One region of the Citrobacter koseri ATCC BAA-895 genome, then DNA from elsewhere that is predicted to be linked to it. Evidence: predicted binding sites of a transcription regulator. Region 1 holds the regulator's gene; each other region holds the start of a gene.
The links. Region 1 encodes PurR, which represses purine synthesis genes. Its sites were predicted from a motif close to CANGCAAACGTTTGCNTG; they were not measured.

Region 1 (4,214 bases):
CTGTGGTCGCAACAGCACCGCCAGCTCTTTGCGCACCTCAGGGCGCTCTCCCGCCCCGCCTTTCGGCAACGAGAAAAAGAGGCTAATCATTGAAATTACGCCCAGCCCCGCCGTCGCCATGAAGGACATACGCCAGCCAATGGTTTCCCCCAGCCAGGTCGCCGCAGGAACACCGCCAATATTGGCGATTGTCAGCCCCATAAACATGGTGGCGACCGCACTGGCCTGTTTATGTTTGGGGACGACGCTGGCCGCCACCACCGACCCCAGACCGAAGAAAGCGCCGTGATTCAGGCTGGTCAGAATCCGCGACAGCATCAACGTAGTGTAATCCGGCGAGATGGCCGACAGCACATTTCCGAGGGTAAAAATCGCCATCAAAAAAATAAGCGCATTACGACGTGCGCGATGGGAAAGCAGCAGCGTCATCAACGGTGCGCCGACCATCACACCAACGGCATACGCGCTGATTAGCATTCCGGCCGCAGGAATCGAGACATCCACGCCGCGAGCGATAACAGGCAACAAGCCCATAGGAGAGAACTCGGTGGTTCCAATACCAAATGCGCCAATTGCCAGCGCCAGTAAGGGATAATTTATTTTCATACATCGACTCCGCAGCTTCGTGCCGTCACGAGGCACGCAAAAGAGTCAAAAGCATGACATCAATCACAAAACTAATAAAGTAAGCAAAATAGCAAAAGACTTTTACGATTTGGTTAAAAATGAGGAAGAAGAGAGAGGAAAGACAGAGGGAGAATGCTCTCCCTCAGAGGTAAATCAGTTCAGTGCGGCAGTCAGACCGCCTGCGACAATCAGGCCCAGCACAATAATGGTGGTCACTAACGAAAATTTCAGATCGGTGCTCATCAAGTTTTCTCCTTTTTATTCCCACACAAAAAGTGATATTGCGCATTTTTACACACTTGAATGCAAAAATCTCCCATGATTTATATTGATAAGCGCTTTTAACTCTTCCCCTTTTCGTCAAGATCAGACAAAATTCCACGCTTACTTGATTAGCGTACCGGCCATTGCCCCCTTCCTGATGTTCCGTGTCGTTTTCCCGGCGTGCCGCAACCCTGACGTTGCGATCAAGGTGTGTAAAGGCAAACGTTTACTTACAGTATTTTCAGGAGTTCAGGATATGGTCTGGAGTGAGATGTAATGGCAACAATTAAAGATGTGGCGAAGCGAGCAAACGTTTCCACTACAACCGTATCACACGTAATTAACAAAACGCGCTTCGTTGCGGAAGAGACGCGCAACGCGGTATGGGCAGCCATTAAAGAGCTGCACTACTCTCCCAGCGCGGTTGCCCGCAGCCTGAAGGTTAACCACACCAAATCGATTGGTTTGCTGGCGACCAGCAGCGAAGCCGCCTATTTTGCTGAAATTATCGAAGCCGTTGAAAAGAACTGTTTCCAGAAAGGATATACGCTGATTCTGGGCAACGCCTGGAACAACCTGGAAAAACAGCGCGCGTACCTCTCCATGATGGCGCAAAAACGCGTGGATGGCCTGCTGGTCATGTGTTCCGAATACCCTGAGTCCCTGCTCTCTATGCTTGAAGAGTATCGCCATATCCCGATGGTGGTGATGGACTGGGGCGAAGCCAAAGCGGACTTTACCGATACGGTCATTGATAACGCCTTTGCAGGCGGCTATATGGCCGGTCGTTATCTGGTTGAACGCGGCCACCGTGAAATTGGCGTGATCCCCGGCCCGATGGAACGCAACACCGGCGCAGGTCGTCTGGCTGGCTTTATGAAAGCGATGGAAGAAGCGCTGATAAACGTGCCGGAAAACTGGATCGTTCAGGGTGATTTCGAGCCGGAATCAGGCTACCGCGCGATGCAGCAAATGATCTCCCAGTCTCACCGCCCGACGGCCGTATTCTGCGGTGGCGACATTATGGCGATGGGCGCGTTGTGCGCCGCTGACGAGATGGGGCTGCGCGTACCGCAGGATATCTCGGTCATCGGCTACGACAACGTACGCAACGCGCGTTACTTTACGCCTGCGCTGACGACGATTCACCAGCCGAAAGATTCTCTGGGTGAAACGGCCTTCAATATGCTGCTTGACCGTATCGTCAATAAACGCGAAGAGTCGCAGTCCATTGAGGTGCATCCGCGTCTGATTGAGCGTCGCTCTGTCGCCGATGGCCCATTCCGCGACTATCGCCGTTAATCCCCTTCTGCGGGAGCCTCTTCCGGCTCCCGTAACCACTCTTTATTCAGCGTTTCGCTGTCGCCCAGATAGTCCAGTAACCAGGCCAGCGCGGGCGACGTGTCGTTCTGCTGCCACGTCAGACAGCACGCCGCATCAGGAAACGGATTCTCAAGCTGTAGCGCCACCCATTTCCCGCTGTCGATCCACGGCTTAGCAAAGTGGGTCGGCACCATTCCCACACACAGTCCCGCGGAAAGGCAGGTCGCTGAAGATTCCCAGTCCGGCACCACCACGCGTTTTTGGTTATCCAGCAGCCAGGTGATGCGCTTCGGAAGCGTACGCGAGGTATCCTCCCGGACCAGCGACGGCCAGTTGCGCAACGTGTCGTCACTGAGCGGGCCAGCCATTGACGCCAGCGGATGATGGCGGGCGACCACGCAGCTCCAGCTCAGCATCCCCATATCGCGAAAGGTGTAGCGTCCTCCAACCGGAATGGCCTGCGTCGCGCCGATAGCCAGCTCCACGCGCCCGTCCGACAGCGCATCCCAGACGCCGTTAAATACCTCCTGAAAGACCAGCAATTCCACATCATCAAAATGACGATAAAAATCAACAATCATCTGCCGGGTGCGCTCCGGCTTAACAATATTGTCGACCGCAATCGCCAGTTGACCCCGCCAGCCGTTGGCGATCTGCTGGCACTGCTGTCGGGTGATCTGCATTTTTTTGATAACAGAGCGCCCTTCCTTTAAAAACCATGCCCCGGCGGGGGTCAGTTCAACATCCCGATGGCGTCGTTCGAAAAGCGGCACCGCCAGCCACTCTTCCAGTTGACGGACGGTGTAGCTCACCGCAGAAGGCACGCGGTGCAACTCCTGCGCCGCAGAACTAAAACTGCCATTACGGGCAACGGCATCAACCACTTCGAGTGAATATTCTGACCACATATTCTGCCTGCAAAAATTTTGAATCCAGTAGCCAAATATTAGCGTTTCACAAGCAGAATTTCACTCCCTACACTCAGCGGCAATGTCTTACTTCTGGAAAAGAGAAACAATTATGCAACCCGGAAAAGGTTTTTTAGTCTGGCTGGCGGGTCTCAGCGTGCTGGGCTTTCTGGCAACAGATATGTATCTGCCTGCGTTCGCGGCAATTCAGGCCGACCTGCAAACACCGGCGGCGGCTGTCAGCGCCAGCCTCAGTCTGTTCCTGGCCGGTTTCGCCGTCGCGCAACTGCTGTGGGGGCCGCTGTCAGACCGTTACGGGCGTAAACCCATTTTGCTGCTGGGTCTCTCCATCTTCGCGCTGGGCAGTCTGGGGATGATGTGGGTCGAAAGCGCTACTGGGCTGCTGGTACTGCGTTTTATTCAGGCGGTGGGGGTTTGTGCCGCTACGGTGATCTGGCAGGCACTGGTGACGGATTATTATCCAACGCAAAAAATTAATCGCATCTTCGCTACCATTATGCCGCTGGTCGGTTTATCGCCCGCCCTTGCGCCTTTACTCGGCAGTTGGATCCTGACGCATTTTTCCTGGCAGGCCATTTTTGCCACGCTGTTCATCATTACGCTGATATTGATGCTGCCCGCCTTACGCTTAAAGCCAACAACAAAAGCACATGACCACAGCCAGGAAAAACTGACCTTCGCCAGCCTGCTGCGTTCACAAACTTATCGCGGCAACGTCCTGATTTACGCCGCCTGCTCCGCCAGCTTTTTTGCCTGGCTGACGGGTTCCCCGTTTATCCTCAGCGAAATGGGCTATAGCCCGGCGGTAATTGGCCTGAGTTATGTACCGCAGACCATCGCGTTCCTGGTGGGCGGTTACGGTTGCCGCGCGGCGCTGCAAAAATGGCAGGGTCAACAGCTGTTGCCCTGGTTACTGGTTCTCTATGCGCTGAGCGTGGTCGCCACCTGGGGCGCCAGCTTCATCAGCCATGTTTCGCTGACAGAGATCCTGATTCCATTCTGTGTGATGGCTATCGCGAACGGCGCGATCTACCCTATCGTGGTCGCCCAGGCGCTGCGCCCCTTCCCGCA
Region 2 (4,214 bases), 1.3 Mb from region 1:
CTGCTGGTTTCAGCCGCATTCTTCTGGTCTGCGTTTGAGCAAAAGCCGACCTCATTCAACCTGTTCGCCAACGACTACACTAACCGCATGATCGGCGATTTTGAGATTCCAGCCGTATGGTTCCAGTCGATCAACGCCCTGTTTATCATCCTGCTGGCGCCGGTGTTCAGCTGGGCATGGCCAAAGCTGGCGAGCATGAACATTCGCCCGAGCAGCATCACCAAGTTTGTTATCGGTATTCTGTGTGCGGCGGCGGGCTTTGGCCTGATGATGCTGGCGGCGCAGAACGTGCTGAATAACGGCGGGGCGGGCGTATCGCCGTTCTGGCTGGTAGGCAGCATTCTGATGCTGACGCTGGGCGAGCTGTGCCTGAGCCCGATTGGTCTGGCGACCATGACGCTGCTGGCGCCGGAAAGAATGCGCGGTCAGATGATGGGGCTGTGGTTCTGTGCGAGCGCGCTGGGTAACCTGGCTGCGGGCCTGATTGGCGGCCATGTGAAGGCCGATCAGCTCGATATGCTGCCGGACCTCTTTGCGCGTTGCTCCGTCGCCCTGCTGATTTGCGCTGCGGTGCTGATCGTGCTTATTGTTCCGGTTCGTCGTATGCTGGAAAATACACAGACTAAAAATGAGCAGAAGCCGGTCACTAACGCCTGATGCAACATCCGATCTGGCCGGGGCGTGAGTGACGCCCCGGCAGTTCAACGAACGAGACGGGAACAGGCGTTCAGGGATTTATTGGTCATGGGCTTTGATGCTCAGCCCGCAAGATATCAAAGGAGTTACCGTGTCGATTACCTGCCCGGATTGCCATACAGAGCTGGAACCGCAAAACGGTGCGGCGCATTGCGACAGCTGCAATAAAGATATTGAACTTGAAGCGCGCTGCCCGGAGTGCCATAAGCCGCTCCAGGTGTTAAAAGCCTGCGGCGCGGTGGATTATTTCTGCCAGAATGATCATGGGCTGATCTCTAAAAAGCGCGTGGAGTTTGTGCCGCTTTAATCCGTCTTTTTCCTGCGCGTTTTCTTCGCGGTCGTCACGCCTTTCACTTCGCTTTCCACCCAGCCGTCTGACAGCCGGGTGGTGAGCACATCACCGGCTTTCACCTGTCTGGTTTGCTTCAGCACCTTGCCGTCCGTCGCCGTGGTTACGCTATAACCGCGCGCCAGCGTGGAGAGCGGGCTGACGGCTTCAAGATGCGTTACCGCATTGCCAAAGCGTTCGCGTGTGGCGCTCAGACGTGCGCGCACGTTCTCGGCCAGACGATACTCCAGTTGCTGAATACGCGTTTGCGCGCGATAAATTCGCGGCTGCGGGTTTTGCTGGTTTAAACGCTGAAGGACACGTTGCTGGCGCGAGGCCGCGCGCTTGAGTTGATTATCCAGCGCGAAGTTCATCCGCTGGCGCAATCTTTCAAGCATCGTCTGCTGGCGTGCCAGGCGCAGTTGCGGGTGTTGCTGCTGTAACCGATGGAAAAGCTGCGTAAAACGGCGGTTGCGGTTTGCCAGATAGTAATCCATCGCCATCCCGAGGCGTTGTTGCGCGGACTGAATCTGGCGCAGCAACTCCTGCTGATTACGGCTGACTATCTCGGCGGCTGCGGAAGGCGTCGGCGCGCGCAGGTCGGCAACAAAATCGGCGATGGTAACGTCGGTTTCATGGCCGACGGCGCTAACGACCGGAATGCGGCTGGCGAAAATCGCCCGCGCCACGCGTTCATCGTTAAAGCTCCACAGATCTTCCAGTGAACCGCCGCCGCGCCCGACGATCAGCACGTCGCATTCATTTCGGGCGTTAGCCCGTTCAATGGCGCGAACAATCTGGCCCGGCGCGTCATCACCCTGAACAGCGGTCGGGTAGATGATAACCGGCAGGGAGGGATCGCGGCGTTTCAGGACATGAAGAATGTCATGTAAAGCGGCACCGGTTTTTGAGGTGATCACCCCGACGCAGTGAGCGGGCGAGGGGAGCGGTTGTTTATACTGCTGATCGAACAGCCCTTCAGCCTGCAATTTTGCTTTCAGTAATTCATACTTCTGCTGGAGCAGACCTTCACCCGCAGGCTGCATGCTTTCAATGATGATCTGATAGTCGCCGCGCGGCTCATACAGGGTGATATTGGCGCGAACCAGCACCTGTTGCCCGTGCTGCGGGCGAAAAGTGACGCGGCGGTTGCTGTTACGGAACATCGCGCAGCGTACCTGGGCGGTGTCATCCTTTAGCGTAAAGTACCAGTGGCCGGAAGCGGGCTGCGTGAAATTAGAGATTTCACCGCTGATCCATACTTGCCCCATTTCCTGCTCAAGCAGCAGACGAACCGTCTGATTAAGGCGGCTTACGGTAAAGATTGTGGAGGTCTGAGAGGATAACATGTGAGCGGGATCAAATTCTAAATCAGCAAGTTATTCAGTCGATAGTAACCCGCCCACAGGGGATCGCAAGCATTATTTGCAAAAAAGTGTGGATGCAATCGGTTTCGCTCTGTATAATGCCACGGCAATATTTATCCACCCCCAGGTTAGAGATATTGCCCATGCTACGTATTGCTAAAGAAGCTCTGACGTTTGACGACGTCCTCCTCGTTCCCGCTCACTCCACCGTTCTGCCGAATACTGCCGACCTCAGCACGCAGTTGACGAAAACCATTCGTCTGAACATCCCTATGCTCTCCGCAGCAATGGATACCGTGACGGAAGCGCGCCTTGCAATTGCCCTGGCACAGGAAGGCGGCATCGGTTTTATCCACAAAAACATGTCTATCGAGCGTCAGGCGGAAGAAGTTCGCCGCGTGAAGAAACATGAATCCGGCGTGGTCACCGACCCGCAAACCGTTCTGCCAACCACCACGCTGCGTGAAGTGAAAGAACTGACCGAACGTAACGGTTTTGCTGGCTATCCGGTTGTCACCGAAGATAACGAGCTGGTCGGTATCATTACCGGTCGTGACGTGCGTTTTGTCACCGACCTGAGCCAGCCTGTCAGCGTGTATATGACGCCGAAAGAGCGCCTGGTCACGGTGCGCGAAGGTGAAGCGCGTGAAGTGGTTTTTGCCAAAATGCACGAAAAACGCGTTGAGAAAGCGCTGGTTGTGGATGACAGCTTCCATCTGATCGGCATGATCACCGTAAAAGATTTCCAGAAAGCGGAACGTAAACCGAACGCCTGTAAAGATGAGCAGGGTCGTCTGCGCGTTGGCGCGGCAGTTGGCGCGGGTGCGGGCAACGAAGAGCGCGTTGACGCGCTGGTTGCCGCAGGCGTTGACGTACTGCTGATCGACTCCTCTCACGGCCACTCCGAAGGCGTTCTGCAACGCATTCGTGAAACCCGTGCCAAATACCCGGATCTGCAAATCATCGGCGGTAACGTAGCAACCGGCGCAGGCGCGCGCGCGCTGGCAGACGCTGGCGTCAGCGCGGTGAAAGTGGGTATCGGTCCTGGCTCTATCTGTACGACCCGTATCGTCACAGGCGTAGGCGTTCCACAAATTACTGCTGTCTCTGATGCAGTAGAAGCACTCGAAGGCCTGGGCATTCCGGTTATCGCCGATGGCGGTATTCGTTTCTCCGGCGATATCGCCAAAGCGATCGCCGCAGGCGCAAGCGCGGTAATGGTCGGTTCCATGCTGGCGGGTACTGAAGAATCCCCGGGTGAAATCGAACTGTACCAGGGCCGTTCTTACAAATCCTACCGTGGTATGGGTTCTCTGGGCGCGATGTCCAAAGGCTCCTCTGACCGTTACTTCCAGAGCGATAACGCGGCAGACAAACTGGTGCCGGAAGGTATCGAAGGCCGCGTAGCGTATAAAGGCCGCCTGAAAGAGATCATTCACCAGCAGATGGGCGGCCTGCGCTCCTGTATGGGTCTGACCGGCTGTGGTACTATCGACGCGCTGCGTACCAAAGCGGAGTTTGTACGCATCAGCGGTGCGGGTATTCAGGAAAGCCACGTTCATGACGTGACCATCACCAAAGAGTCCCCGAACTACCGTCTGGGCTCCTGATTTTCTTCGCCCGACCTCGTGTCGGGCGATTTATTTAATCTGTTTCACTTGCCTCGGAATTAGCGTCAATGACGGAAAATATTCATAAACATCGCATTCTCATCCTGGATTTTGGTTCTCAGTACACTCAGCTGGTTGCGCGTCGCGTGCGTGAACTCGGCGTTTACTGCGAACTGTGGGCGTGGGATGTTACGGAAGCACAAATTCGCGAAT
Region 3 (4,214 bases), 830 kb from region 1:
AGTCGGAACCGCCGCCATGAATATCAAAATGGTTGCCCAGCTGTTTGCAGTTCATGGCGGAACATTCAATGTGCCAACCCGGACGACCCGCGCCCCACGGCGACGGCCAGCTCGGTTCGCCCTCTTTGGACATCTTCCACAGCACGAAGTCCATCGGGTTGTGTTTTACGTCAACGACGTCAACGCGGGCGCCCGCCTGTAGCTGTTCCAGATCCTGGCGCGACAGCTGACCGTAGTTCGGGTCGGTCGGCACGTCGAACATCACGTCGCCATTATCCGCCACATAAGCGTGACCTTTGGCGATCAGCTGTTCGGTGATCTCAATAATTTCGGCGATATGGTGCGTTGCACGCGGCTCCAGATCCGGGCGCAGAATATTCAGCGCGTCGAAATCTTTGTGCATCTCCGCAATCATACGATCGACCAGCGCGACAAAGCTTTCACCGTTTTCGTTCGCCCGTTTAATGATCTTGTCGTCGATATCGGTAATGTTACGCACGTACTTCAGCGTATAACCGAGGAAACGCAAATAGCGCGCGACGACGTCGAAGGCGACAAACGTACGCCCGTGACCGATATGACAGAGGTCGTAAACGGTAATACCACACACGTACATGCCGACTTCCCCGGCATGAATAGGTTTGAATTCCTCTTTTTGGCGCGTCAGTGTATTAAAGATTTTTAACATCGAAGATTCCGTATAGACGTGTGTGGGTAATAATATCCGTATGATACATATTATTCGTAATCGAAGCAGCACACTTTGCGAGGTGATCGCAGCGTGCGGTTATGCTATAACACCCCCCTATATGTGACCCTTACCGGGGTCGAAGCACCACTATATCGGAACAGGATGCAAAAATGGTTACTTTCCACACTAATCACGGCGATATCGTAATCAAAACGTTTGATGACAAAGCGCCTGAAACAGTTAAAAACTTCCTGGACTACTGCCGCGAAGGTTTTTACAACAACACCATTTTCCACCGTGTTATTAACGGTTTCATGATTCAGGGCGGCGGTTTTGAACCTGGCATGAAGCAGAAAGCGACCAAAGAAGCGATCAAAAACGAAGCCAACAACGGTCTGAAAAACACCCGTGGCACGCTGGCAATGGCGCGTACTCAGGCTCCACACTCCGCAACGGCGCAGTTCTTCATCAACGTGGCCGACAACGACTTCCTGAACTTCTCTGGCGAAAGCATGCAGGGCTGGGGCTACTGCGTATTCGCTGAAGTCGTGGAAGGCATGGACGTGGTTGATAAAATCAAAGGCGTATCAACAGGCCGCAGCGGTATGCATCAGGACGTGCCGAAAGAAGACGTTATCATCGAAAACGTGACCGTCAGCGAGTAATCGTGGCGACACTGTTTATTGCAGACCTTCACCTCTGCACGGAAGAACCGGCGATCACCGCCGGTTTTCTGCGTTTTTTAGCCGGTGACGCGCGCCAGGCCGATGCGCTGTACATTCTTGGCGACCTTTTCGAAGCCTGGATAGGCGACGACGATCCCAACCCGCTGCACCGCGAAATGGCCGCAGCCATTAAAGCCGTTGTAGATTCCGGCGTACCCTGCTTCTTTATTCACGGCAACCGTGATTTTTTGATCGGCAAACGCTTTGCCCGTGAAAGCGGAATGACGCTATTGCCGCAGGAAAAGGTGCTCGACCTCTATGGTCGTCGCGTATTGATTATGCACGGCGACACGCTCTGCACCGACGATGCCGGTTACCAGGCGTTTCGCGCCAAAGTTCACAAACCCTGGCTACAGACGCTGTTCCTCGCCCTGCCGCTGTTTATCCGCAATCGTATTGCCGCCAGAATGCGCGCAGGCAGCAAAGCCGCCAACAGCAGCAAGTCACTGGAGATCATGGACGTTAATCCACAGGCCGTGGTGGTCGAAATGGAAAAACACCATGTGCAATGGCTGATTCATGGTCATACCCATCGCCCGGACGTTCACGAACTGAGCGCTAACGGCAAACCCGCGTTCCGCGTTGTTTTAGGCGCCTGGCATAGCGAAGGGTCGATGGTAAAAGTCACGCCGGATGACGTTGAGCTTCTCCATTTCCCGTTTTAACCTCTCCCGTGAATTGACGACGTCATAAGGTACGCAACCGTTTTCCTTGGCGTATTTCCGTGCTATTCTCTGTGCCCTCAAAAGCCGAGAGTTGTGCACCACAGGAGTTTTAAGACGCATGTCTTCCCGCAATAATCCGGCGCGTGTCGCCATCGTGATGGGGTCCAAAAGCGACTGGGCTACCATGCAGTTTGCCGCCGAAATCTTCGATATCCTGAACGTTCCACACCACGTTGAAGTGGTTTCCGCACACCGCACCCCCGATAAGCTGTTCAGCTTCGCCGAAAGCGCCGAAGAGAAAGGTTATCAGGTGATTATTGCTGGTGCTGGCGGCGCGGCGCATCTGCCGGGAATGATTGCGGCAAAAACGCTGGTGCCGGTACTGGGCGTGCCGGTGCAAAGCGCTGCGCTGAGCGGCGTGGACAGCCTCTACTCTATCGTCCAGATGCCGCGCGGCATTCCGGTCGGCACGCTGGCGATCGGCAAAGCGGGCGCGGCGAACGCGGCGCTGCTGGCAGCGCAAATTCTGGCGACACACGATAAAGACCTGCGCCAACGTCTGGCGGACTGGCGTAAAGCCCAGACCAATGAGGTGCTTGAGAATCCCGACCCACGAGGTGCGGCATGAAGCAGGTCTGCGTACTGGGTAACGGCCAGTTAGGACGGATGCTGCGTCAGGCGGGCGAACCGTTGGGCATCACCGTCTGGCCTGTCGGGCTGGACGCGGAACCTACCGCCGTCCCGGTTCAACAAAGCGTGATCACAGCGGAAATCGAACGCTGGCCGGAAACCGCATTGACCCGCGAACTGGCGCGCCACCCGGCTTTCGTCAACCGCGACGTTTTCCCGATTATTGCCGACCGCCTGACGCAAAAGCAGCTTTTTGACAAACTCTCGCTGGCGACGGCGCCCTGGCAGTTGCTGGCAAGCCGGGACGAGTGGCCCGCCGTATTTGCGCGTCTGGGCGAACTGGCTATCGTCAAACGGCGCGTCGGCGGTTACGACGGCCGTGGGCAATGGCGTTTACGCGCGGATGAAACCGCTCAGTTCCCGGACGACGGTTACGGCGAGTGCATTGTTGAACAGGGCATTAACTTCTCTGGCGAAGTGTCGTTAGTCGGCGCACGCGCCCATGACGGCAGCACCGTGTTCTACCCGCTGACGCACAACCTGCACCAGGATGGGATTCTGCGCACCAGCGTAGCGTTCCCGCAGGCCAACGCGAAACAGCAGGAACAGGCGGAGGCCATGCTCTCCGCCATCATGCACGAACTGGGTTATGTCGGCGTCATGGCGATGGAGTGTTTTATCACGCCGGAAGGGTTGCTCATCAACGAACTGGCGCCGCGGGTACACAACAGCGGGCACTGGACGCAAAACGGCGCCAGCATCAGCCAGTTTGAGCTGCATCTGCGCGCGATTACCGGTCTGCCGTTACCGTCACCGGTCGTGGACAGCCCGTCCGTGATGGTGAACCTGATTGGCAGCGCTCTGAATTACGACTGGCTGAAACTGCCGCTGGTGCATCTGCACTGGTACGACAAAGAGGTTCGCGAGGGGCGTAAAGTGGGCCACCTGAACCTGACCGACAGCGATACCGATCGCTTAAGCGCAACGCTGGAAGCCTTAGTTCCCTTGCTGCCGCCGGAATACGCCAGCGGCATCATCTGGGCGCAAAGTAAGCTTAAGTAATACATAAAATGCCGGGAAAGGAATCTTATCCTTTTCCGGCTCCTCCTTCAGCGCGTAAAATCCCCGTCATTGCCGTTTGTTTTTTTTCAGGATTCCACAATGAACGATGGGACGGACTATCGCGCCATTCTGGCGGCCGATACGCCTTTAATCGACGTTCGCGCGCCGATAGAATTTACGCAGGGCGCCATGCCCACCGCGATTAACCTGCCCTTAATGAATGATGAAGAACGCGCGGCAGTCGGCACCTGTTACAAACGCCAGGGGCCGGAAGCGGCACTGGCGTTGGGCCATAAACTCGTTGCCGGCGACGAGCGTCAACGGCGGCTGGAGGCCTGGCGAAAAGCCTGTATTCAACATCCCCGGGGTTATCTCTGCTGCGCGCGCGGCGGTCAGCGTTCGCATATCGTACAACAATGGCTACATGAGTCCGGCGTGGAT
Region 4 (4,214 bases), 1.5 Mb from region 1:
TTCAAGGCGTGAAACGCTGCGGCTCATGGCTGATGGGGTCACACCTGCTGCGCGCGCTGCGGCAGAAAAGCTACCGTGATCAACAATCAACACAAAAGTGGCCAGATCGGGAAGGAGTGTCAAATTCATTTGTGTTTCTCAGGCAAAGATTCATTGCCGGGCAGGCGGATTATCTGCTCCGGGATAAATAATATACTGCCCTTCACGACAGGAGGACATATGACAGAACGTCTTTATTACAACACCGATGATACAGAAGGCATGGCATGTGTGACGGGGTGCTCTCCACAAATGGATGGCCTGTATGCCGTTACGCTCGATAAAACATTATTCCACCCTCAGGGAGGTGGACAACCCGCAGACAAAGGCTGGATTGCGGATATTCCGGTTTGCGGAATCATGTTACGTGATAATCAAATTATACATATTCTGCCGCAACCCGTTGCAGCGGGAGTGGTGCAGCTAAAAGTCGATGCACAGACACGTTTGCTCAACTCTCGTCTGCATTCAGCAGGCCATCTTATCGGGTGTGCGGGAGAAACATGGGGTTGGTCGCCAGTGAAAGCGCACCACTGGCCGGGTGAGGGGCGCATTACCTTTTCAGCAGGTGAACATGCTCGTCTTCCTGATGCTGAAAATCTGCTGGCGTGTATTGAACAGTGGCAGGCGAAGGATTATGCCCGCCGAATTGAGTTTGACGGTGAGCGACGTAAAGTGGGGTTTGGCGAACTTCCGATGTACTTCTGTGGAGGAACACATGTCACTTCGCTCGGCCAACTTGGTCGTATAATGATCGGTGGGATTAAAATGAAGAAAGGGCAGCTCATCATTAACTATTCCATTGAATAGCGCCCATTTGCTCTTGATCGCAGGCAGAGTTGCCTGCGGTGTCCCGCTTTTCCCGCATATAGCTTTTACTGATATCTCTCCCTGTTTATCATTAAATTCTAATTATCGACGTTTTTGGCTAGCGGCGCGGCGTGGCGCTGGTTAATCTGAAAACGATTTACGCAAAATTAACAAAAGAGAATAGCTATGCATGATGCACAAATCCGCGTTGCCATCGCGGGAGCCGGGGGACGCATGGGACGTCAGCTGATTCAGGCCGCCCTGGGGATGGACGGCGTTCAACTCGGCGCGGCGCTGGAGCGGGAAGGTTCTTCATTACTGGGCAGCGATGCCGGTGAATTAGCAGGCGCAGGGAAAACGGGCGTCACCGTGCAAAGTAGCCTGGAAGCGGTAAAAGATGATTTTGACATCTTTATCGATTTCACTCGCCCGGAAGGGACGCTGGCGCACCTGGCGTTTTGCCGTCAGCACGGTAAAGGCATCGTCATTGGCACGACGGGATTTGATGACGCAGGCAAGCAGGCCATTCGCGATGCCGCGCAGGATATCGGCATTGTGTTCGCCGCCAACTTTAGCGTCGGTGTTAACGTCATGCTGAAGCTACTTGAGAAAGCGGCGAAAGTGATGGGCGACTATACCGATATTGAAATTATCGAAGCGCACCATCGCCATAAAGTGGATGCGCCGTCAGGCACCGCGCTGGCGATGGGGGAAGCGATCGCCCACGCGCTGGACAAAGATCTGAAAGCGTGCGCGGTATACAGTCGTGAAGGTTATACCGGCGAACGCGTGCCGGGCACCATCGGTTTTGCGACGGTTCGTGCTGGCGACATTGTGGGTGAACATACCGCGATGTTTGCTGATATCGGTGAACGTATTGAAATCACGCATAAGGCCTCCAGCCGTATGACGTTTGCGAATGGCGCGGTCAGATCGGCTATCTGGCTAAAATCAAAGCCAAATGGTCTTTTTGATATGAGTGATGTACTGAATTTAAACAATTTATAGCTGGTTTTTACCCTTCGTGATGTGGTTATGGTAATCATAATTTGTTGATTACATAGGGCAATAATTTATTGCCCTATTATTTTTAGCATTATCTTTCTGTTTTTTATTTAAACTCGTGAATTTATCTGTTTTCTTCTGTTTATTTGTTGCTTTTATGTAAATTTTGACCAAATGGTCCACTTTTTCCTTCTCTCTGGTTTCATAATGCATTCTTTCAGCCACGCAAGCGTTTTCCAGGACAAGTTAGCTGATCTTTTTGCCTGTTAAATCAGAACATCCTTCCCTGAGTCGTAAAACAATACAAAAAATACCGCCTTTAAGTTGACTTTTACCCGCCTTATCTTCAGAATGCCGCCGTTTGCCAGAAATCCACGGGTAAGCAGATTTGCATTGATTCAGGTTATACAAATGAATTAATATGCAAATAAAGTGAGTGAATATTCTCTGGAGGGTGTTTTGATTAAGTCAGCGCTATTGGTTCTGGAAGACGGAACCCAGTTTCACGGTCGGGCCATAGGGGCAACAGGTTCGGCGGTTGGGGAAGTCGTTTTCAATACTTCAATGACCGGTTATCAAGAAATCCTCACTGATCCTTCCTATTCCCGCCAAATTGTCACTCTTACTTATCCTCATATCGGTAATGTCGGCACCAATGAAGCCGATGAAGAATCCTCTCAGGTTCATGCGCAAGGTCTGGTCATTCGCGATCTGCCGCTGATTGCCAGCAACTTCCGCAATACTGAAGACCTCTCTTCTTACCTGAAACGCCATAACATCGTGGCGATTGCCGATATTGATACCCGTAAGCTGACGCGCCTGCTGCGTGAGAAGGGCGCACAGAACGGCTGCATTATCGCGGGTGATAACCCGGATGCGGCACTGGCGCTGGAGAAAGCGAAAGCCTTCCCGGGCCTCAATGGAATGGATCTGGCGAAAGAAGTGACCACCGCTGAATCCTATAGCTGGACGCAGGGAAGCTGGACGCTTGCAGACGACCTGCCGGAAGCCAAATCAGAAACTGACCTGCCGTTCCACGTTGTGGCTTACGACTACGGCGCGAAACGCAACATCCTGCGTATGCTGGTAGACAGAGGCTGCCGCCTGACGGTGGTTCCGGCGAAGACCTCCGCCGAAGAGGTGCTGAAGATGAACCCGGACGGTATCTTCCTCTCTAACGGCCCTGGCGATCCGGCGCCGTGCGACTACGCTATCGAGGCGATTCAGGCATTCCTCGAAACCGATATTCCGGTTTTCGGCATCTGCCTCGGCCATCAGCTGCTGGCGCTGGCGAGCGGCGCGAAAACCATCAAGATGAAGTTCGGCCACCACGGCGGTAACCATCCGGTAAAAGATATCGATAACAATACCGTGATGATTACGGCGCAGAACCACGGTTTTGCGGTGGATGAGGCTTCTATGCCTGCAAATCTGCGAGTGACGCACAAATCGCTGTTCGACGGCACTCTGCAAGGGATTCATCGCACCGATAAACCGGCGTTCAGCTTCCAGGGACACCCTGAGGCGAGCCCTGGCCCGCATGATGCCGCGCCATTGTTCGACCACTTTATCGAGTTAATTGAGCAGTACCGTCAGTCCGCGAAATAATCAGGAGTAAACAGAGCCATGCCAAAACGTACAGACATAAAAAGTATCCTGATTCTGGGTGCGGGCCCGATTGTTATCGGCCAGGCGTGTGAGTTTGACTACTCTGGCGCCCAGGCGTGTAAAGCGCTGCGCGAAGAAGGTTATCGCGTCATCCTGGTGAACTCTAACCCCGCGACCATCATGACCGACCCGGAAATGGCCGATGCGACCTACATCGAGCCGATTCACTGGGAAGTGGTGCGTAAAATTATTGAGAAAGAGCGCCCGGATGCGGTGCTGCCGACGATGGGCGGCCAGACGGCGCTGAACTGCGCGCTGGAGCTGGAGCGTCAGGGCGTGCTGGCTGAGTTCGGCGTGACCATGATTGGCGCCACTGCCGATGCGATTGATAAAGCCGAAGATCGCCGCCGTTTCGATGTGGCGATGAAGAAAATCGGCCTCGACACTGCCCGCTCCGGTATTGCGCATACGATGGAAGAGGCGCTGGCGGTTGCCGCTGACGTCGGTTATCCGTGCATTATCCGTCCATCCTTTACGATGGGCGGCACCGGCGGCGGTATTGCCTACAACCGCGAAGAGTTCGAAGAAATTTGCGCGCGCGGTCTGGATCTCTCCCCAACCAACGAACTGCTGATAGATGAGTCGCTGATTGGCTGGAAAGAGTACGAAATGGAAGTGGTGCGTGATAAGAACGACAACTGCATTATCGTCTGTTCCATTGAGAACTTTGACGCGATGGGCATCCACACCGG

Region 2: the regulator PurR is predicted to act here: its motif matches at 2,465-2,482, upstream of guaB (IMP dehydrogenase).
Region 3: the regulator PurR is predicted to act here: its motif matches at 2,112-2,129, upstream of purE (5-(carboxyamino)imidazole ribonucleotide mutase).
Region 4: the regulator PurR is predicted to act here: its motif matches at 2,077-2,094, upstream of carA (glutamine-hydrolyzing carbamoyl-phosphate synthase small subunit).

What each region holds. Positions count from the first base shown of each region.
Region 1 covers NC_009792.1:1,604,145-1,608,358, forward strand. The annotation lists gene CKO_RS07130 (MFS transporter) at 1-606, opposite strand, end outside; gene cydH (cytochrome bd-I accessory subunit CydH) at 781-870, opposite strand; gene purR (HTH-type transcriptional repressor PurR) at 1,168-2,193, shown strand; gene punR (DNA-binding transcriptional activator PunR) at 2,190-3,122, opposite strand; gene punC (purine nucleoside transporter PunC) at 3,235-4,214, shown strand, end outside.
Region 2 covers NC_009792.1:269,511-273,724, forward strand. The annotation lists gene CKO_RS01240 (peptide MFS transporter) at 1-657, shown strand, start outside; gene CKO_RS01245 (zinc ribbon domain-containing protein) at 788-1,003, shown strand; gene xseA (exodeoxyribonuclease VII large subunit) at 1,000-2,373, opposite strand; gene guaB (IMP dehydrogenase) at 2,535-4,001, shown strand; gene guaA (glutamine-hydrolyzing GMP synthase) at 4,070-4,214, shown strand, end outside.
Region 3 covers NC_009792.1:2,436,334-2,440,547, forward strand. The annotation lists gene cysS (cysteine--tRNA ligase) at 1-688, opposite strand, end outside; gene ppiB (peptidylprolyl isomerase B) at 862-1,356, shown strand; gene lpxH (UDP-2,3-diacylglucosamine diphosphatase) at 1,359-2,081, shown strand; gene purE (5-(carboxyamino)imidazole ribonucleotide mutase) at 2,200-2,709, shown strand; gene purK (5-(carboxyamino)imidazole ribonucleotide synthase) at 2,706-3,773, shown strand; gene mnmH (tRNA 2-selenouridine(34) synthase MnmH) at 3,873-4,214, shown strand, end outside.
Region 4 covers NC_009792.1:3,122,012-3,126,225, reverse strand. The annotation lists gene CKO_RS14355 (LysR family transcriptional regulator) at 1-129, opposite strand, end outside; gene CKO_RS14350 (serine-tRNA(Ala) deacylase AlaX) at 220-849, shown strand; gene dapB (4-hydroxy-tetrahydrodipicolinate reductase) at 1,036-1,857, shown strand; gene carA (glutamine-hydrolyzing carbamoyl-phosphate synthase small subunit) at 2,314-3,462, shown strand; gene carB (carbamoyl-phosphate synthase large subunit) at 3,481-4,214, shown strand, end outside.